2 regions of the Kitasatospora sp. NPDC096147 genome follow, and region 1 is predicted to be linked to the other one. Evidence: riboswitches for the same ligand, from Rfam matches in the RefSeq annotation. Region 1 holds a riboswitch; the other holds the start of a gene.

Region 1 (10,537 bases):
GATCGGCATCCCGCAGGCGGGCACCATCATGGAGGTGGTGATCCTCACCTCGGTGCTGTCCTGCCTCAACTCCGGCCTCTACACCGCCTCCCGGATGGCCTTCTCGCTGGGCGAGCGCGGCGACGCGCCCGCTTCCTTCGCCCGGGTGAACCGGCGCGGCGTGCCGGTGGCGGCGATCCTCGGCTCGGTGGTCTTCGGCTTCGTCGCGGTGTACTTCAACTACCAGTTCAAGGACACCGTCTTCAGCTTCCTGCTGAACTCCTCCGGGGCGATCGCGCTCTTCGTCTGGCTGGTGATCTGCTGCACCCAGCTGCGGATGCGCGGCATCCTGCTGCGGGAGAAGCCGGAGGGGCTGACGGTGAAGATGTGGCTCTTCCCGTGGCTGACCTGGGCGGCCATCGCGATGATCGTCTTCGTGATCGGCTACATGTTCACGGACGACGAGAACCGCGAGGTGGTGTCGCTCTCGCTGGGCGTGGCGGCCTTCGTGGTGCTGCTCGGCGTGGTGCACGGGCAGCGCAAGCGCGGTGAGCGGGAGGGCAAGCAGCGGGCGCGCGAGGCGAAGGGTGAGGCCGAGGCCGACTCGAAGAGCGGGGCGATCAGCGGATCGTGAAGCCCTGGTGTGCGGGCCCGGTGGCCGGGGAGTCGTCCCACTGCTCGGCCACCGTGCCCACCCGGCCGGGGGTGTCGCCGGACCGGAGCCACTCCAGCAGGCGGGTGCACTCCGCCCGGCCACCATCGGCCAGCACCTCCACCCCGCCGTCGGCGAGGTTGCGGGCGTAGCCGGTCAGCCCGCCGATCGCGGCGGCCCGCTCCCTGACGGACCATCGGAAGCCGACGCCCTGGACGAGCCCGTGGACGAGGACGGTCAGACGGGTGCGGTCGTCGGCGCTCATCCGCCCACCGTAGCCGAGCCGGTCGGACCGGCGGCGCCGTCCCACGCCGGGTCGGCACACCGACGGACCGGTCCGGTGGGCCGCGGTGGGCGGACCAGCGCCGCCGTGGCCGGACCCTAGCGGTCGAGGGCGTCGAACCAGCGGATGATCTGCGGCGTGGCCAGCCGCAGCGTGTCGAAGTGGCCGACCGGGCCCTGGTCGAGCACGGCGGCCCGCACCCCGTGCTTGGCCAGATCGGCCGCGCAGGAGCGGGAGTTGGCGATCGGCACGTCGCGGTCGCCGTTCGCGGCGTACAGCCGGACGGGCGCGGCGGGGCGCCAGTCGCAGCCGCCGTCGGTGGCGTCCAGCGCTGCCGAGAGCCCCGGGCCGGGCGCGCCGAGCTGGTCGTGGAAGGAGTCGGTGAGCAGCTCGCGGACGGTGCCCGGCAGGGCCGCGACCACCTCCTCCTCGGTGTGCCGGGTGTCGAAGAGCCCCTCCACCACGGCGGCGTACGGAGCCCGGAACACCTCGCTCGGATCGCGGTAGAGCGGGTGCAGGCGGTTGGCGGCGGTCAGGTAGTAGGAGAGGTAGAAGACGGCCGAGCGCTCGTCCACCCGCCCGTCCAGGATGCCCGGCAGCTCCGCGCCCCGGACGTCGTGCGGCCCGGCCACCGGGGCCAGCCCGCGCAGCCGCAGGTGCCGGTCGGAGATCCTGGCCAGCTCCCGGCCGAGGGCCATGGCCACCTGGCCGCCCTGGGAGAAGCCGGTGGCGTACACGTCCCCGGTCAGCGGGCGCCCCAGCCGACGGCCGGCCTCGTCCGCGGCGCGCAGCAGGTCGAGCGAGGCGGAGACGGCGGAGCGGGTGTCCATGTAGGGGTGCAGGCCGGGGCCGAGCCCGAGGCCGAGGTAGTCGGGGGCGGCGACCGCGCGCCCGGCCGAGGACTGCAGGTAGGGGGAGAGCTTGCCGAAGTCCTCGGCGGTGGACGGCGCGTAGTCCCGGTGCACCATCGTGCCGTGGGTGTCGGAGACCACCGCGAGGCGGCGCGGACCGCCCTGCGGCAGCACGAACAGACCGGTGGCGGTGGTCGGGGCGCCCTGCGGGGTGACGGTGCGGTAGGTCAGCCGGTAGGCGGTGATGCCGTGACGGACGGTGCCGGTGTCCACGCCGAAGTTCCCGGCGAAGGCGGTCAGCTGAGCGGTGCTCAGCCGCTCCAGCGGGGTCACGGAGAGCAGGGCACCCCGACCGGTGGTGGGGGTGGCAGCCGAGTCGGCGGCCGTGGTGGTGCGGGTGGTGGCGGCTGCGCTGGCGGGCGCCGCGACGCCGACCGCCAGGAGGGCAGCGGCGGCCAGGGCGAGGGCCCGTCGGCTGCGGGAACGGCCGTACGTGGAGCGGGAGTTCTGCGGGTCGGTGGTCATGGTGAGGACGCTACGGGCGGGCGGCCCGGGGCCGGTACCCGGCCAGCACCCCGCCCGGGGTGGGGCTGTCCCCCGTAACGAGGACGGGAGACGGCCCCTGGGGAGCGGGACCGCATCGGGGCGGGTGTGCTGGGCGCCACAGGGCTGGGACCCTTACCGGTAAGGGGAGCCTTGTTATGCTGCCAAGGCGTCCCGAGGGAGAAGTCCGGTGAGAACCCGGCGCTGACCCGCAACGGTGGAACGGCCCCTGACGGGCCGTGAGTCCGATCGCCCCCGGCGGCGCTGTCCTCCCGAGAACTCGCCGCGGACTGCGAGGGGAAGTCGAACGGCGCGCCCGCCCGGCGTGCGGACGCCCGTCGTCCGCCACCGCCGCAGCCGGCTCCACCGGTCGCGCCCCCGTACGCCCGGCGCCCGACCGAAGGCCCGGCCCGTTGAGCAGCGCGACCACCGCGACCACCGCCACCGGACGTCCCGGCGGCGCCACCAGCCCGCCGGGCCCCGCGTCGCCCACCCGGCCACCGCTGCGCACCGGTGCCCTGGCCGTCGGTCTCGCCGTGGTCCTGCTGGTCTCGCTGCTCTGCGGTGTCGCCCTCGGGTCCTCCGGGCTGAGCCTCGGCCAGGTCACCCACTTCCTCCAGGCCGGGCTGACCGGCGGGCGCATCCACGCCGACCAGGCGGCCGGCTACGCCATCGTCTGGGAGATTCGGCTGCCCAGGGTGGTGCTGGCCGCCGTGGTCGGCGCCGGGCTCTCCGCCGTGGGCGTGGCCGTTCAGGCCATGGTCCGCAACGCGCTGGCCGACCCCTTCGTGCTGGGCATCTCCTCCGGCGCCGCGGTCGGGGCGAACGCCGTGCTGCTGCTCGGCGCCTTCGCCTCGCTCGGCGTCTGGGCGCTCTCGCTCTCGGCCTTCAGCTCGGCGCTGGCCGCGATGGTGCTGGTGTACGCGGTGGCCCGCACCGCTCAGGGCCTGACACCGCTGCGGCTGGTGCTCACCGGCACCGCACTGGCCTACGGCTTCTCCGCCGTCACCTCGCTGATGGTCTTCTCGGCGGAGCGCGGCGAGGCGGCCCGGACGGCGATGATGTGGCTGCTTGGCAGCCTGGGCGGGGCGACCTGGGCCTCGGTGCCGATCGCCGCCGCGACGGTGCTGGCCGGGCTGGTCTACCTGCTGGCCGCCGCCGGGAGCCTGGACGCGCTGGCGATGGGCGACGAGACGGCGGCGGCGCTCGGCGTGGACGCGTCCCGGCTGCGACGGGCGCTGTTCCTGGTGACCGCCGCCGTCACCGGGACGGTGGTGGCGGTGAGCGGGGCGATCGGCTTCGTCGGGCTGATGGTGCCGCACCTGGCCCGGATGCTGGTCGGGGCCGGGCACCGACGGGTGCTGACGGTGGCTCCGCTGCTCGGCGCGGTGCTGCTGGTGTGGGTGGACATCGTCTCCCGGCTGCTGCTCGCCCCGGCGGAACTGCCGGTCGGGGTGATCACGGCGGTGCTCGGGGTGCCGTGCTTCCTGCTGCTGATGCGGCGCCGCTCGTACAGCTTCGGTGGCCGCTGATGGGGACTCAACGGCGGCGCGGCACACGGCCGGGGAGGGACGCGGGGACGGACACGAGGGCGGAGACGGCAGTGGGGACGAAGGCGGGGACGGGCGTGCGGGGCGCCGCCGTTCCGGTGGGAGGACGGGCGTGAAGGTCGAGATCGACGCGGTGTCGGTGGAGATCGCCGGGGCACGGCTGGTGCACGAGGCGAGCCTGGCGGCCGACTCCGGCCAGGTGATCGGGCTGGTCGGGCCGAACGGGAGCGGCAAGTCCACGCTGCTGCGGACCGTCTACCGGGCGCTGCGCCCGAGCGCCGGCCGGGTGCTGCTGGACGGCGAGGACCTGCACGGCCTGACGGCCCGTGAGGGGGCCCGCCGGGTCGGGGCGCTGCCGCAGGAGACGGTGTCCGAGTTCGACTTCACGGTGGCCGAGGTGGTGGGCATGGGCCGGCTGCCGCACCGGCGCGGCTTCGGCGGTCCGTCGCCCGAGGACGCCGTCGGCACCGAGGCCGCGCTGGCGCAGGTCGGTGCCGCCCACCTGGCCGGGCGGGGCTTCCTCCAACTCTCCGGCGGTGAGAAGCAGCGGGTGCTGATCGCCCGCGCGCTGGTGCAGCGCCCGCAGGTGCTGGTGCTGGACGAGCCGACCAACCACCTGGACATCGCGCACCAGTTGGAGGTGCTGGCGCTGGTCCGCGACAGCGGGCTCACCGTCCTCACCGCGCTGCACGACCTCAACCTGGCCGCCGCCCACTGCGATCTGCTCCACGTCATCGAGGGCGGTCGGATTGTCACCTCCGGTCCGCCGGGCGAGGTGCTCTCGGCCGGGCTGCTGGCCGAGGTCTTCGGGGTGCGCGCGCACCCCGTCCGGCACCCCGTGACCGGGGCCGTCCAACTGCTCTTCGACCGTCTCTCCACCGATTCCTGAGGAAGTACCACGTTGTTCACCGCACCCCGCCGCGCCCTGGCCGGCGCCGCCGCCCTGACCCTCTCGCTCGGCCTGGCCGGCTGCGGCGCCGAGGTCGTCCCCTCGGCGGAGACCGCGAAGTCCGCGCACTACCCCGTCACGGTGGACAACTGCGGTCGTCAGGCGACGTACCAGCAGAAGCCCGCCCGGGTGGTCACCAACGACATCGGGATCACCGAGCTGATGCTCGCCCTCGGCCTGGCCGACCGGATGGCCGGGTACGTCATGCCGGACGAGAAGGGCGACCTCGCGGCGGTGCCGTGGGCCAAGGAGTACGAGCGCGCCCCGTGGCTCTCCAAGAAGGAGATCACCAAGGAGCTGGTGCTGGACGCCAAGGCCGACCTGGTCTTCGCGGGGTGGAACTACGGGTGGAACGAGACCGCCGGCCTCACCCCCGAGGGCCTGGGCAAGCTGGGCGTCGGCACGTACACGCTGACCGAGTCCTGCCGCAACGGCAACGAGAAGGCCCGGGGTGTGATGCCGCCGCTGGACGCGCTCTACGCGGACCTGGCCAACCTCGGGCGGATCTTCGAGGTGGAGGAGAAGGCGGCTCAGCTGACCGCGGAGTTCAAGGCGGAGGTGGCGAAGGCGGAGGCCGGCGCGGCGGGCGGGCGGCAGCCGAAGGTCTTCCTCTACGACAGCGGCCAGGACAAGCCGTTCACCTCGGGCCGGTTCGCCGCGCCGGAGCAGATCATCACCAAGGCGGGCGGGAAGAACGTCTTCGGCGACCTGGACGACTCCTGGACCACCGTGGGCTGGGAGGCCGTGGTCTCCCGCGATCCGGAGGTGATCGTCATCAACGACTACGGCGACACCGGTGCCGAGGCCAAGCGGCAGTTCCTGAAGTCCTACCCGCCGCTGGCCCAGGTGTCCGCCGTGAAGAACGACCGGATCTTCGTGCTCTCGTACGTCGACCTGGTGGAGAGCCCGCGCAACCCCTCGGCGATCACCCGGCTGGCCGCCTACCTGAAGGGCGTCACCGGCTGACGTCCGGCGGCGGGTCCAGCGGCGGGTCCGGGTCCGGTGGCGGGTCTGTCGGGTCCGGGTCGTCCGGGACGAAGACGCTCAGCTGGTAGGTGGTCGGGAAGACGCCCCGTCCGCAGAACATGTCCCCCCGCAGCTCGCTCGGGTCGAGCTCGGGCCGTGCGGTGAGGAGGTCCCGGAGGAACGCCGTCTGCTCCTCCGGGTCCTGGGTGCTCAGCAGCACCTCCCAACGGCCCGACGGGCGCGCGTCCCACTCGGCGGCCCGCCGCTGCCGCTCCTCCTGCTGCTTGCGTCTGCGCTTGCGCTGTCCGGGCACGGGGTCAGCATGGCCCCACCGGGTGGGCCCGGCAAGCGAATTGCTAGCGCCAGGGGCGGTGGTCGGTGGGCAGGCCGGCCAGCACCCGGGCGGCGCGGGCCTGCCAGGTGTGGTGGGTGAGGTGCCCGCGCAGGGCGTTGGTGGCGAGGCGCTCGCGGAGTTCGGGGTCCTCGGTGAGGCGACGGACGGCCTTGATCCAGTCCTCCACCGCGTCGGGCGGGCAGAGCAGGGAGTCGACCTCGTCGGTGAGCAGCTCGCGCAGCAGCGGGTGGTCGGAGGCGATCACCGCCCTACCGTGGGCGAGGTACTCGGCGAGGGCGGTGGGCACGGTGCGCCGGGCGGCGCCGTCGGCGAGCTGCTGGTGCGGTGCGAGCACCAGGTCGAAGGCCCGCAGGTAGCGGGTGACCTGGGCCGGTGGGCAGTGGCCGTGGAAGTGCACGTTGACGGAGCGGCAGCGGTCGCGCCAGTGGCGGACCTCGGCCTCGGTGCCGCCGACCAGGTGGAAGTCCGCCTCCGGTAAGCGGTCGGCCAGGGCGAGCAGCAGGCCGGTGCCCCGGCCGGCGGACAGGCCGCCGACCACGCCGATCCGCAAGGCGCCTGCCCGGCCCGGGAGTTCGGCCGCCGGACCGTCCGGAAGGACCGGGTCGGCGCCGGGCAGTGCGGTGATCAGGTCGGGCCCCGGCAGCTCCCGACCGGGGCCCCGGGTGTCCGGGGTCCGGGGCGGGGCTGCCGGGTCGGGCGCCGGTGTGGTGGTCGGTGCGGCGGCCGGTGTGACGGCGGGTGTGACGGCGGCTGTCCCGGTGCTCCGGGCCGGTGGGTACGGGAAGGCCGCCAGCAGTTCCTCGGCCAGCGTCCGGGAGGCGGCCACCACCCGGTGGAGCCGCCGGCGCCGCAGTAGCCGGCGCTCCAGGGCGCGGTCGAACCGCGCGGTCGGCACCCGGTCGGTCTCCTGCACCATCGGGGCGACGGCGGCGCAGGCCAGCAGGGCGAGCCGGTCGTCCCCGTAGAGCAGGTCCGGCTCGGCCCGTCGGCGCAGCTCGGCCCGGACCCGGCGGGCGCGCAGCCAGGGGCCGAGCAGCGGGACGGCGGGCTGGGGGAGGACGCGGACCTCGAAGCGGTTGCGGGTGCCGTAGTAGGCGTAGAGGTCGTCGGCCGGCACCGACCCGGGGCGCGCGTAGAGGATCACCTGGTGACCGGCGTCCACCATGGCGTCGCACATCCGCACGGCCCGGACGCCCGCGGCGTGCTCGGCGGGGATGCTGCCGTCGTGCAGGTACGCGATGCGCATGTTCGGGGGCCTCCGGGAGTGGTCCAGACCCGGGACATGCTTCCCGGTGCCGTCACCCCGTCACAACGGCGCCGGGGTACGGGCGGTGGTACGCCGGGGCGCACGGGGGCGCGGGCGGCCGGTGCGGCGGGACGCGCGCGTGGTCAGGCGGTCTCAGAAGAGGGCGGCCTGCTCCGCCGGGCGGACGTGCGGGCGCTCGGTGAGGCCGGTGCAGGGGCCCGGGGCGCACGGGCGGAGCGTCCAACCGGTCAGCAGCCGGGTGTCGAGGAGCAGCGGGACCTCGGGGGGAGTGGCGGTGGCGGTGGTGGCAGCGGCGGGGAGCTGATCGGGCGTCAGGAAGAGCTGCTGGCCGACCGGCGCGCGCAGCACGCCGCTGATCCGGGCCCCGTCGGAGAGCGCGGTGACCTCGCGGTAGGCCGGTGGTGGCCCGTCGGCCAGGCCGAACAGGGCCACCTGGTCGACCACCGGCCCCTCTGGGAAGAGCTCGACCGCGTGCCCGGCCAGCACCGGCAGCACCTCGGCCCGCAGCGCCCGGACGGCGGCGGCCCGCTCGCGCGGACCGGGCAGGTGCCACCACCCCTGGTTCTTGGCCTTGGTGGTGAAGCGCTCCCGGGCCAGGCCGGACTGGGACACCGTCCGCTCCGCCCGCCGCACGCCCGGCAGCGGCCCGCGCGCCAGGAAGGTCCAGGCCGGGGCGGCCTGCTCCAGCAGGCGGGCGGTGCCGCGCTGCTCCGCGGTCAGGCCGATCTTGGCCAGGCCGGGGCCGAACCAGGCCAGGTAGAGGTGGTAGGTGCGGCCGTCGTCCACCACCCGGTCGCGGGCCAGCGCCAGGCCCTGGTCGGCGTCCTGACAGGCCGGACACTGCCCGGCCTTCCCGGCCGGGTCGAGCTCGGCGGAGGTGGGGCAGGGGTGGTGGCGCTGTGCCGTGCGGATGCCGGTGCAGCGGCGCGGGCCGGTCAGCTCCCACCCGATCCGGGTGCCCGCGCCGACCTCGCGGTGGTGCACCTCCGCGCCCCGGGCGGCGGTGAGCCGCGGCACGCCCTCGCGCCAGCGCAGCCCCGTCGCCGTCCAGCCCTGCTCCGCCCGGTTCCCGTCCATGGGACGTGAGCGTACGGCCCGGCACCGACAACCGGTCCGGCGGGTCCGGGGGGAGCATTGGCGGTGATCGGGAATCCTGTTGGGAGGACGATCTGACGATCGGCTATATTCGCGCAGCCGTCCCCGTCGACGGAACCACGTCTTCAGGGAGAGCCCCTTGTCGTCCGAGCCCGACCGGCCGAGCCCGCCCCCCACCGCCGCAGGCGCAGCCGAGGCCGCCCCCGTGCCGCCGCAGGCCGCGGACCCGTTCGCCGCGCCCCGGGTGGTCGATCCCTTCGCCCCGCCGTCCCACGACCCGTCAGGTGCCGCCCCGTACCCGGGCCCGCCGTACGGCGGTGCTCCGTACGGCGCTCCCTATGGCGGTGCTCCCTACGGCGGTGCTCCCCATCCTGGTGGACCGTACGGCGGGGGCGGGTACTGGCAGGGACCGGTGCCGCCGGCCACCGGGACCAACGGGATGGCCATCGCCTCCCTGGTGGTCGGGGTGCTCGGCCTGTTCTGCCTGGCCTGGACGGTGGGCCTGGGGCTCGGCATCGCGGCGCTGCGCCAGATCAGACGCCGACCGCAGCGGGGCAGGGGCCTGGCGGTGGCCGGCATCGTGCTGTCCACCTGCTGGGGCCTGGTGACGCTGGCCCTGAGCCCGTACGTGTACGAGGGTTTCAAGGAGGGCCTGGCCGCCGGCGACCGGGTCGCGGTCTTCGACCTCAAGGCCGGCGACTGCATGAAGGAGCCGACCGGAGACCGGCAGGTCCGGCCGCGCTTCACCCTGGTGCCGTGCAGCGAGCCGCACCACGGAGAGGTGTTCGGCGTGGCGCACCTGCCCGGTGCGGACTACCCCGGGACCGCCCGGCTGGAGCAGCTTTCCGCGCTGGAGTGCATCGGCCCGCAGTACGCCTACACCCCGGACTACCTCAGCGTGCCGCGCAGCGTCGAGTCCACCACCGTCTACCCGGAGCAGAAGGCCTGGGCGGCCACCAAGCGGGCGATCTGCCTCTTCGACTCCGAGCAGACCCGCACCGGCACCCTCCGGCAGGACCAGTCCCGCTTCACCGCCGAGCAGTCGGGCTACCTGGCGGCGACCCGGGAGCTGGACATGGCCCTGGACGCGGAGCCGACACTGTCCGTCGAGGATGCCGTCGACGAGTACCAGGAGTGGGGCCGGAAGGTCTCCGCCGCCGCGACCGGTGCCAAGTCGGGCCTGGCCAAGGTGGTGTGGAGCGAGGCGAACCGGCAGCCGATGGTGGAGCTGCTGGCCGAGCTGGACGAGGTCATCGCCCAGGGCAGGAAGCTCCACGAGACCCAGGACGAGGACGTGGACGCCCTCTACGACGCCTACGACGCCCTCGGCGAGAGCGCCAACAGCGAGGCCGACAGCGCGCTCCGCTCGGCGATCGGCCTGCGCTCCAGCGCCCCGGACGAGCAGGCCGCGCCGGTCTGACGCTCCGTCAGGACGGGCCGGGGGCAAGGCCGTCGGGCCCGGGCCGTAGAGTGCCCGGTGTCCGCACCGGCCCGGCCCGAGGAGTCCGCCCCCATGACCGCCGATCCTTCCGCCCCCGCCCCCGCCCGCTTCGATGCGGTCCTGGCGGGGGCGTTCGCCGTCCTGCTCGGTGGCGGCAGCGGTGACGGCGTGGAATTCGGTGCGCAGTACGCGGTGTTCCACGCCGACGACTCGCTGGATGAGTTCCTGTTCCCGAACGCGTGGTGCCGGGCGGAGGTGCTCGCCGATCCCGCGCCGCGCGAACTCCCTTACGGCGAGGACGAGTACGTCCTCGGGGCGGCGGGCCGGAGGTTCCTCCCGGCGGAGAGCCTGTTCCGCTTCGACCCGATGCTGCTGGACGGCACCGGCCCCTGGGGGGAGGACGGCCACAAGGGACCCCGGCCGTTCGACGCCGGGTTCGGCGCCGCCGTCCGGGCCGTCGGGGTGGAGCCGGAGGAGGGCGGCGAGGTGCTGGTCCGCGGCGCCGAACTGGCCGCGCTGCTGACCCGGTACGGCGTCGAGCTGGCCTCCGTCGGCGCGCTCAACGGCTGGCTGGGGGTGGTGCTGAGGGTCGACTGCGACGGGACG
Region 2 (10,537 bases), on a different contig from region 1:
CTCTGCACGCCCGGCACCACGCGGTGCTGACCGCCTCCACCGGTACCGACGCGCTGGACCTGGCGGGGCGTCAGCCGCCGGAGGCGGTGCTGCTCGACCTCGGGTTGCCCGACCTGGACGGCATCGACGTCATCCGGGGCCTGCGGGCCGCCGGCGCCGTCCCGATCATCGTGATCTCAGGCCGGGCCGACACCACCGAGAAGGTCCGGGCCCTGGACGCCGGGGCCGACGACTACCTCACCAAGCCCTTCGTGATGGACGAACTGCTGGCCCGCCTGCGGGCGGTGATGCGCCGGCCGGTCGCCGGGAATCCACTGCCGGTGGCCGTCGTCGGTGCCCACCGGATCGACCTCGCGGCCGGGACCGTCACCGGCCCCGACGGCCCGGTGCGCCTCACCCCCACCGAGTGGAAGATCCTCGCGCTGTTGCTGGGCCGGCCCGGCCGGTTGGTGCCCGGCGGCGAGATCCTGCACCAGGTCTGGGGCCCCGGACACGAGCAGCGCTCCAACTACCTGCGGGTCTACCTCTCCGGCCTGCGGCAGAAGTTGGAGCCCGACCCGGCCCGCCCCCGCCACCTGGTCACCGAACCGGGCATCGGCTACCGGTACGTGCCCTGACCCGCCGGAGTTCAGTCGCCGTCCGCGGTCGGCGGCGCGAACCGCACGGGGGCCTCGAAGTTGGCCCGCCGGGCGGCCCGGCGGAAGACGGTCAGCAGTGCCGGGCCGACCAGCAGCAGGCAGACGCCGGTCGTGACGGCCCGTCCGGTGTCCCAGCCGAGCGAGGTGGTCAGGTCGAAGAGCAGGTAGCGGTGCCACTGCTCGGTGAAGGGCAGCCCGGGAAGATACGCGATCGAGCTGTTGGGGTCGAGCGAGAACGGCCAGAAGGAGAGGTTGAGCAGGAAGCCGAACAGGTAGCCGGACAGCGCCCCGTAGACCGCGAGCATCGCCGCCTCGGCCTTGCCGCGCAGCGGCGGCAGCAGCCCGGCCAGCAGGCCGACGAAGGCGCAGCCGAACATCTGGTACGGCATCCACGGCCCCACCCCGCCGGTGAGCAGCGCGGAGGCGAACAGCGAGGTGCAGCCGAGCACGAAGCCGAAGCCGGGGCCGAACACCCGCCCCGCGACGACCAGGACGAAGAACACCGTCTCCACCCCGGCGGTGCCGGCACCCAGCGGCCGCAGCCCGGCGTTCACGGCCGAGAGCACGCCGAGCATGGCCAGCGCCTTGGCGTCGATCCCCCCGGCGGAGATCTCCGCGATCACCACGGCGAGCACCAGCACCAGCAGGGCGCCGAAGATCAGCGGTGGCGCGTACGCCTCGCCGAACGTGCCCGGGGCCACCACGAAGGGCCACAGGAACGCGATCAGGCCGGTGAAGGCGGCCAGTGCGACCATGACCCGGGCCCGGCCGGGGAGCCGGACGGCGGCGGGGAGAGGGTTGGGGAGGGCGGTCACGGGGCGGCCTCCGTGAGGGCGGGCACCCGGGCCACCTGAGCGGTGGTCAGGTAGGGGAGCGGGGCGAGGACCTTGGCGGTCTGCGGGGCGAAGGTCGGCGAGGCGACGATCACCTCGGCGGTCGGTCCGTCGGCGACCACCTCGCCCTCCGCCATCACCACCACCCGGTCGGCGGCGCCGGCGACGAACTCCACGTCGTGGGTGCAGACCACCACGGACCGCCCCTCGGCGGCCAGTCGGTCCACGACGGCGGTCAGGGCGGCCTTCGCCAGGTAGTCCAGGCCCCGGGTGGGCTCGTCCAGCAGGACCACCGGCGGGGCGGTGGCCAGCTGGATCGCCAGCACCAGGGCCAGCTTCTGCCCTTCGGAGAGGTCGCGGGGGTGGAGCGCGTCCGGGATGCCCGGGGCCAGCCGGTCGAGTATCTGCCGGGCGGTGGTGCCGGGCCCCGCGTTGGTGCCGGCGCCGGTCTGCGCCGCGTCGCGGTCGGCCTGCTCCAGCTCCTGGGCCACCGTCTCCAGGTAGAGCAGGTCGGTCGGGGTCTGCGGGACCAGCCCGACCAGTCGGCGGGCCTCGGCGGCCGAGACCTTCTTCGGGTCGGCGGCCGGCCGCCCGTCCCGGTCCACCCGGACGGTGCCGCCCTGGCGCGGGCCGGAGCCCTGGAGGGCCCAGAGCAGGGAGGACTTCCCGGAGCCGTTGCGCCCCATCAGCGCCGTCACCTGGCCGGCCCGGAGCTCCAGCGAGACCTCCCGGACGGCCACCGTCCGGCCGTGCTTGACGACGACCTGCCGGGCGGTCAGCACCGGTTCCCCGTCGGCCGGTTGCTGCCGGGGCGGCGGGACGGGCAGCCCGGTGAGCCGTTCGCGCAGCGGGGCGGCGGCCCGGCGGGCGTCGCGGATCGAGAGCGGCAGCGGTCGCCAGCCGGCCAGCCGGCCGAGCTCGACCACCGGCGGGGCGATGGCGGTGTCGGTGAAGACCTCGGCCGGTGGCCCGTGCCGCACGGTGCCGTCACCGGGCAGGTACAGCACCCGGTCGGCGTACTGGACCACCCGCTCCAGGCGGTGTTCGGCCAGCAGCACGGTGACGCCCAGGTCGTGCACCAGCCGGGTGATGGCGGCGAGCACCTCCTCGGCGGCGGTCGGGTCCAGTGCGGAGGTCGGCTCGTCCAGCACCAGCACCCTGGGGTGGGCGGTGAGCACCGAACCGATGGCGACCCGCTGCTGCTGACCGCCGGAGAGCTCGCTGAGACCCCGGTGCCGCAGATCGGCCAGACCGAGCAGGTCGAGGGTCTCCTCGACCCGCTTGCGCATCACCGCCGGCTCGATGGCCAACTGCTCCATCGCGTAGGCCAGTTCCTCCTCCACCGTGTCGGTGACGAAGCCCGCCAGCGGATCCTGGCCCACCACGCCCACCACATCGGCGAGTTCGCGCGGGGGGTGGTGCGCGGTGTCCCGGCCGTCCACCGTGACCCGGCCGCTCAGGGTGCCGCCCGTGAAGTGCGGCACCAGCCCGTTCACCGCGCCCAGCAGGGTGGACTTCCCGCTGCCGGTGCGGCCCACCACCAGGCAGAGCTCGCCCTCGGGGACGGTGAGGTCCACCCCGTGCAGGACGGGGTGCTCGGCGCCGTCGTAGCGGACGGCGACCTGGTCGAAACGGATCACTGGGCTACCTCGGCGGGCGTGCGGGTGGTGTCGGCGGCGGGGTGCTCGGTGGCGGCCCCTGCGGGGGCGGGCGGTCGGCCCGGGGGCGGGGAGATCACCCCGGCCAGCCCGGCCAGCAGCAGCGCGGCCACCGGAAGGGCCGGCAGGGTAGGCCAACTGAGCGGGTAGAGCGACGGGTTGAGGTCGGTGGGGTCGTAGCCGACGCTGATGCTCAGCAGGACGGCGGCGGTCACCCCGCAGGCCGCCACGCCCCACTCGGCGGCCCGCCACGGGTCGGGCCGGTAGCTGGTGCGACGGACCCGGCGGCCACCGAGGGCCAGGCCGCCGACGCAGAGCGCGGAGCCGACGGCCAGCGCCGGCAGGCCGAGCAGGGCGGGGGCGGTGCCGTCCAGCAGTCCGTACATCCCGGCGCACAGGCCCGCCATGCCGAGCAGCATCAGGGCCCCGGTGATCCGGCGGGAGGCCCGGGTGGCGGTGCCGGAGCGGCCGTAGCCCCGGGAGTCCATCGCGGCCGCGAGGTGCAGGGAGCGCTCCAGCGCGTCCTCCAGCACCGGCACGGCGATGCTCCGCAGCGCGCGCAGTCCCTTGCTCCGGCCGGCCCGCAACCGCCGTGCCCGGACCACTCGTTGGACGCTTTGCACCAGCTGGGGGGCGACGCTGAGCGAGACCGTCACGGCGACGCCGAGCTCGTACAGCGCGCCCGGCAGCACGCGCAGGGCGCGCTTGGGGTTGGCGAGCGTGTTGGCCGCGCCGATGCAGCAGAGCAGACAGGCCAGCCGCAGGCCGTCGGTGGCGGCGGAGAGGGTGGCCTCCAGGGAGACCGGGCCGCCGATCTGGATGCCCGCGTACCAGTCGGGGGTGGGGATGTGCGGGAGCGAGAACAGCAGGTGGTCGCGCGGCGTGATGCCGGTGGCGAAGACGCAGCGGAAGGCCACCCGGATGGCCACCACGGTCAGCGCCAGCCAGAGGTAGTACTTGAAGCCGCGCGCCCAAGGGGCCTCCGTGCGGCGGGAGGTGACCACGAAGCCGAGGACGGCGAGCACCAGGAAGAGCAGCAGGGGGTTGGTGGTGCGGCTGGCGGCGGTGCCGAGGGCGAGCGCCCAGATCCACCACGCCACCGGGTGGAGGTCGCGCGGGATCCGGCCGGTGGTCCTGGTGGAGTCCGGCGGCGTGCTGTCGGTGAGTCGTGCCACCGGGTCACTCGGCCTGGCGGCGTCGGCGGCGGCGCAGCGCGGCGACCGTGGTGGCGACGCCGAGGGCCACCACCAGGGCGATGCCGGTGACGGCCGGGGCGATCGACCCGGCATCGTGCGGAGCGTCGGCGACCGGGGCGGCGTCGACGGGGGTGAGGCCGGTCGCCGGAGCGGGGGACTCGGTGGGCGAGGGGGCCGGCCCGGTGGAGGGTGCGTCGGTGGAGGGCGCGGGGGTGGCGGTGTCCTGCGGAGCGGCGCCGGGGGTGGCGGATTCGGCAGGCTGGTCGGTGGGGCGCGGTGCGTCGGGTGCCGGAGCGGAAGGCCGCGGGGCCCCGGTGGTGCTGCCGGGCGGGGTGGCCTTGCCGCCGGTGGTGCCGGAGCCGCCGCTGGTGCCCTTGGTCCCGCCCGTGGTGGCGGTGCCGCCGGTCGAGCCGGAACCGGTGCTGCCGCTGCTGCCGCCACCGCCGGAACTTCCGTTCCCGGAACCGCCGTTGGTGCCGCCTCCGGTGGTGCTGCCTCCGGTGCTGCCGCCACCCGTGGTGGTCCCGCCGCCCGAACCGCCGGTGGAGCCGCCACCGGCCGGCGGCGTGGAGGGCTGGCTGCCGCCACCGGGCGTGGTGTTGTGCGCCCGCAGGCTGTCCGGTGACATGGTCGGCCGGCCTTCGGTGCCCTCGATGTTGGTCGCGCCGAAGATCCACAGGTCGACACTGCCGGGCAGCGGCTTGTAGCTCATCGCCCCCAACTGGCTGTAGGACCAGGAGTTCTGCCCGGGATCGGCGTGCCAGTACGACCAGTAGGCGGTGGCGGGCGGGGTCTTGACGCACTTCTCCTGCTCGGGCGGCGGGTACTGCTTGCCGCCCTGGTGACCGCTGTAGCCGATCCGGCAGATGAACGCCGGGCCGTCGTGGCCGGTGCCGGTGGTCTTCCAACCGCCTTGGTTCAGCAGGGTGTAGCCGGTGGTCGGGGTGGTGCCGCAGGACCGCAGCAGCGGACCGCCCCAGCGGCTGAAGTCCACCGCGAGCACCACCCCGGAGGTGGTGGTGCACTGGTCCATCGGCAGGGGGTCGGCGGCGGCCGGGGCCGCCCCCGCCGCCAGCCCGCCGAGGGCCAGCGAGAGCGTGACCCCGGCGGCGGCGAACAGGCGCGTCAGACGGCCCGGTCGGCGGGTGCGGCGGAGCCGGTCGGTGCGGCCCGGGTGGCGGCTCACCGGTGGCGCCCGGTGCCCGTGGCGTCGCTGCGGCGGCGCAGGGCGATCAGGACGGCCGCGCCGCCTGCGGTCAGCAGTACACCGGGACCGACCAGACCGAGGACCTCGGTGCCGGTCCAGGCGAGGCTGGAGTCCTGCGAGCCGCTCTGGCCGCCTGCGGGGGTGTCGCCGCCGCTGCCGCTGCCGGGGTTGCCGCCAACGGGGTTGCCACCGCCGGTGGTTCCACCGGGTGCGGTGGCCGCGGTCGTGGTCGCGACCGCCGTGGACGAGACGGAGGGCGACGCCGACGGGGAGCTGGTGGCCGATGTGGACGGCGAGGTGGAGGGGGAGGGCGAGGTGGAGGGTTCCGGCGACGCCGACGGCGACGGTGAGGTCGACGGCTCGGGCGAGGCCGACGGGGAGGGCGAGGTGGAAGGTTCCGGCGAGGCCGACGGGGACGGCGACGACGAGGTGGACGGGGACGGCGACGGGCTCGGCTCCGGGGTGCTGCCGAGATCCCGCTTCAGGGTGCCGAAGGAGATGCCGGTCACCCCGCCGAGCGCCTGGGTCGAGGCCCGGACGTCCGAGCCCTTCTGCCCGCTGGAGGCGACGTCGAAGCCGCCGTCCGCGTTCTGCCGGTCGGCCAGGAACTCGACGGCCTTGGCGATCCGTGCCGCGTAGGTGCCTTGACGGAGCGTCATGCCCTGGACCGCCAGGGCGGCCGAGTTGGTCGAGTTCCCGGCCGCGCCGGGGAAGCCGCCGTCGCCGGCCTGGGTGCCGGCGAGCCAGGCGAGGCCCTTGTCGACCGCCGCCGCGGCGTCCTCGCCGGGCACCAGCGACAGTGCCATCACGGCCATCGCGGTGCTGTCCACGTCGGAGTCGCCGGTGCTCGGGATCAGGCTCGGCCAGGCGCCGTTCGGACCCTGGAGGCTGCGCAGGTAGGCGATCGGGGCGGCGGCGTTCGCGGTGTCACCGGCCCTCAACTGGGCCATCACGCCGAGGGACTGGGAGAAGACCGAGGTGGCCCAGGTGTAGTTGCCGGCCGCCTCGCAGCCGAGGTCGGCGTCGGCCTTGGCGCAGATCGCGGCATCCAGGGCGGCGATCAGGTCGTGGCCGCCGAAGTTGCGCGGGTCGCGCCCGACGATCTCGGCGAGCAGGGCCTCCTTGCCGATCGAGCCGCCGCCGGCCTCCGGGAGTCCGATGGAGGTCCAGTCGTTGACCGTACGGCCGTTGCCGTCCGCGCCCTGGTGGTCGAGGAAGTCGACGATCCGGCGCAGCGCGGCGTCGTCGGTGCCGGTGGCGGCCAGCGCGAAGGCCGCGTCGATGGTCAACCCGTAGTCGGCCCACAGGAAGCCGGGCAGTGCGTCGTAGTAGTGGCCGTCGATCAGGTGGGCCGGGTCGGTCAGGTACCTGGCGCCCTTGGCCAGGTCCGGCGTGCGGCTCGGCTGCGGGGTGGTGGTGCCCCCGAGGTCCCGCAGTACGGTGGCGAAGTCCTGGCCGGTCAGCGCGAGCAGGGCCTGTTCGGTGGCGGGGACGTCCGAGTCCGGGGTCCACTCGTCGGGGAAGAAGCCGCCGTCCGGGTTCTGACGGGTGTTCAACCAGCCCTTGGCGGCGGCCTGCCGGGCCGGCTGGCCGGAGGCCCGCAGCCCCTGGGCCGCCATCGCGGTGCTGCCCACGTCGCCGCTGGCGCCGACGTAGGGGACGTAGGAGCCGTCGGCCTGCTGAGCCGCACCGAGCTGCTCGGCGGCCCGCGCGACGAACTCCGCCCGGCCGCCGGCCGCCCGGAGCGCGATCACGGCGAGCGAGGTGCTGGTCGGGTCGGACTCGCAGTAGCCGCCGGCCACGATCATCGAGCCGGCGATCCCGCCGTCCGCGCACTGGAGCACCTGGAAGCGGTCCAGTACGGCGGCCGGCACGGTGACGCCGCCGCGTACCAGGGCGATCACGCCGATGGCCTGGGTCCACGGGGAGGAGGCACCGTGGAAGTCGCCCGCCGCCGTGCACTTGCCGTTCTCGCCCTGGCCCTCGCAGACGTGGCCGACGAGGTCGGCGAGCAGGTCCCGGCCGCCGAAGGCACGGGGGTTGCCGCCGGTGCTCTCGGCGACCAGGGCCAGCAGGGCGGCGGCCCGCGAATCCGGCTTGGATCCGGCGCCGTCCGGGAACACGAACTGCTCGGTGTGCGCCTGGAGGAAGGCCACCACCTTGCGCAGGGCCGGGTCCTGGGTGCCGGAGGCGGCCAGCGAGAGCGCGGTGAGGGCGGTGCGGGGGAGGTCGGGCCCCTCGAAGGCCCAGTTCTCCATGTGGTCGCCGCCGACCAGTTGGGCGGCCAGCCAGCGGGCGGCGGCTGCCGGGTCGGCGGGGGCCGGCGGTGCGGTCGGACTCGGAGAGGCGGAGCCGGAGGGGGATGCGGAGGGGGATGCGGAGGACGAGGGCTCGGGGGAGGCCGACGGGTTGGGGGAGGCCGAGGGCTCGGCGGAGGCCGACGGGCTCGCCCCGTTCTTCGCCCGGACCGAGTCGGGGGTGAAGGTCGGTCCGCCGGTCTCGCCGCCGAGCGAGGTGGCGCCGTACACCCAGGCTTCCACCTCGCCGGGCTTCGGCTTCTGGCCCGCCGCGCCGAACTGGCTGTAGGACCACGTCTGTTGGCCCGGCGTGGCGATCCAGTAGGACCAGTACGCCTCGGCCTGCGGGGTGGCGGTGCAGGGCTCCTGGGCCGGCGTCGGGTACTGGACGCCGTTGCCGAAGGTGGAGCTGCCGATCCGGCAGATGAAGGCCGGGCCGTCGTGCTCGGTGCCGGCGGTGGTGAAGCCCGCCTTGAGCAGCAGGTTCATGCCGGTGGTCGGGTGGGCGTCGCAGCCGCGCACCACGCCGCCGCCCCAGGGCCCGAAGTCGACGGCGACGATCGCGCCGGTGGTGGCGGTGCAGTCCTCGATCGGGTCGGCCGCGGCGGTGCCGGGGCGGCCGAACAGCACGGTGCCGGTGGCGGTGACCGCGATGGCCGAGGTGAGCAGGACGGAGGCCAGGCTCCGGCCTCTGTGCGCGCGGGTGGTACGGCTGCTGCTGACCCTCACCGGTGTGTCTCCCTGATCGGTCGACGCGGGGTCCGACGGCGCAGCCGACAGGTCCCGGGTGCGGGGGACCTGAGGTGACCGCGTCGTAGTCCGCGACGACGCACGTGTTGCTGACGAACTCCTCGCGGCGGGCATTCCGGCTCACCCGCCCGGTCGGCGGGTCCACGGTTGCGGGTCAGCGCCGGATTCGGACCGGCTTCCCCCACCCTCGAAGATGAAAAAGCGGTTCATCAGACCACGGGGCGGTCCGGTCGGTCAACGATGCGTCATATCGCCTACGCCACATCGTGACCTGCGCCCCCGTGCGGTAGCGTCCGCGATGGCCGAGTGGGGGAACCCGGTGCGAATCCGGGGCTGACGCGCAGCGGTGTGGGGCGAGTTGACGCCCCGAGCCCGGATGCCCGCCCGGCCGAGTGCCACCAGCGTCGCGCACCAGCCGCGACGGCAGCCCACGCGAACCGGGCGCGGCGGTCCCCAGACGTCGGGCTCCGCCCGAGCGCGGCCAGGGGGACGGACCGGCGCCCCCTGCCGAGGAGTCGGACCGTGCCCTTCCAGCCCACCTCCCGTACCTGTGCCACCGTGGTCGCGCTCGCGGCCGGAGCACTGCTGTTCTCCGCCGTCCCGGCGGGGGCGACCGCGACCCCCGCCCAGATCGCCACCTCCAAGACCACCGGCGTCAGCTACCTCAAGTCCCTCCAGGCGGCGGACGGTTCCTACGTCACCGGCGGCGGCCTCTCCAACGAGTGGGCCTTCAGCGCCCTCGCAGCGGCCGGCACCGCCGCCGTCGACGTCACCCCGGGCGGCGACGCGACGAAGAACGCCCGCACCGTCTACCGCAACCAACTCGCCGCCGCCACCTGGCCGAGCGCCTCGCCCGTGGTCACCGACTACGAGCGCGGCATCCTCAACTCCTATGCGGCGGGCATCGATCCGGCCCGGGTCGGCCCGGCCCGGAACCTGATCGCCGACCTGGTCGCCTACTGGCAGACCGCCGAGCCCGGCTACTACGGCCCGTCCGCCAACTTCAACGGCACCGTCTTCGGCCTGCTCGCGCTCAGCGGCGCGAAGACCCAGGGCGGCACCAAGCGCGTCCCGCAGGCCCTGCTGGACGCCTCCGTCACCGCCGTCCGGGCCAACCAGCACAACGACGGCGGCTGGAACTTCAGCAAGGCGGCGGGCAATCCGACCGCCCTCGCCCAGGGCAGCGACATCGACATGACCGGCGCCGCGATGGCCTCGCTGTGCAGCGCCGGGGTGCCGAACACCGACACCGCGATCGTGGCCGCCAAGAACTTCCTCAAGGGCAAGCTGATCGCCTCGGGCGCCTTCAACTCGATGTACGGCGCCAACACCGACTCCAACGGCTGGGCCGTCTCCGGCCTGAACGCCTGCGGCATCGGCGCGCAGAGCGCGGACTTCACCTTCAGCAGCGGCAAGACCCCGGTCGACTTCCTGATCGCCCAGCAGTTCAAGCCCGGTGGCGGCTTCAAGTACCTCTCCACCGACACCGTCCCGTCCGCCTACGCCTCGGTCGACGGCCTGCGCGCGGTGGCCGGCGGCGGCTTCACCGCCACCCCGCCCACCCCCGTCACGGCCGGCGCCCCGACCTGGGTCTCCACCGCCGCCTTCACCGCCGGCACCGCCGCCCGGCTGGCGCTGGTGGTCGACGCGGGCACCGGTACCCCGAAGGTCTGCGCCGTCACCCTGACCCCGACCGGCACCACCACGACCCTCGGCGCGGTGCTCGACGCGGCGGCCTCCGCCACTCCGGCCGGCTGCGTCACCTCGGCCACCCCGTCCAGCGGTAGCGGCACCGTCACCGAGCTCAACGGCACGACCAACGGCGGCGGTTCGACCTGGCAGGTCAGCCTGGACGGCGCCACCGCCACGGCCGCCACCCGGGCCACCGTGGTCAAGCTCGGCGACACCGTCTCGCTCCGCTACGGCAGTTGACGGTCATGCCTCCTCCGGGGCCGGCG

What was found. A riboswitch is a leader RNA that binds a small molecule or an ion and turns the genes downstream of it on or off. The one in region 1 is predicted to bind cobalamin.
Region 2: another riboswitch for cobalamin. It lies ahead of ACIRBX_RS24060 (prenyltransferase/squalene oxidase repeat-containing protein); the one in region 1 lies ahead of ACIRBX_RS01985 (FecCD family ABC transporter permease).

What each region holds. Positions count from the first base shown of each region.
Region 1 is NZ_JBIWFX010000001.1:516,563-527,099, reverse strand. Features, by position in the region: gene ACIRBX_RS02000 (amino acid permease) at 1-613, shown strand, start outside; gene ACIRBX_RS01995 (acylphosphatase) at 600-896, opposite strand; gene ACIRBX_RS01990 (alpha/beta hydrolase) at 1,013-2,290, opposite strand; cobalamin riboswitch at 2,437-2,581, shown strand; gene ACIRBX_RS01985 (FecCD family ABC transporter permease) at 2,812-3,840, shown strand; gene ACIRBX_RS01980 (ABC transporter ATP-binding protein) at 3,971-4,747, shown strand; gene ACIRBX_RS01975 (ABC transporter substrate-binding protein) at 4,760-5,773, shown strand; gene ACIRBX_RS01970 (hypothetical protein) at 5,763-6,086, opposite strand; gene ACIRBX_RS01965 (glycosyltransferase family 4 protein) at 6,130-7,374, opposite strand; gene ACIRBX_RS01960 (hypothetical protein) at 7,528-8,472, opposite strand; gene ACIRBX_RS01955 (DUF4190 domain-containing protein) at 8,630-9,910, shown strand; gene ACIRBX_RS01950 (hypothetical protein) at 10,004-10,537, shown strand, end outside.
Region 2 is NZ_JBIWFX010000008.1:36,415-46,951, reverse strand. Features, by position in the region: gene ACIRBX_RS24085 (response regulator) at 1-617, shown strand, start outside; gene ACIRBX_RS24080 (ECF transporter S component) at 629-1,393, opposite strand; gene ACIRBX_RS24075 (ABC transporter ATP-binding protein) at 1,450-3,111, opposite strand; gene ACIRBX_RS24070 (energy-coupling factor transporter transmembrane component T) at 3,108-4,304, opposite strand; gene ACIRBX_RS24065 (hypothetical protein) at 4,309-5,511, opposite strand; gene ACIRBX_RS24060 (prenyltransferase/squalene oxidase repeat-containing protein) at 5,508-8,558, opposite strand; cobalamin riboswitch at 8,667-8,813, opposite strand; cobalamin riboswitch at 8,889-8,961, shown strand; gene ACIRBX_RS24055 (hypothetical protein) at 9,084-10,511, shown strand.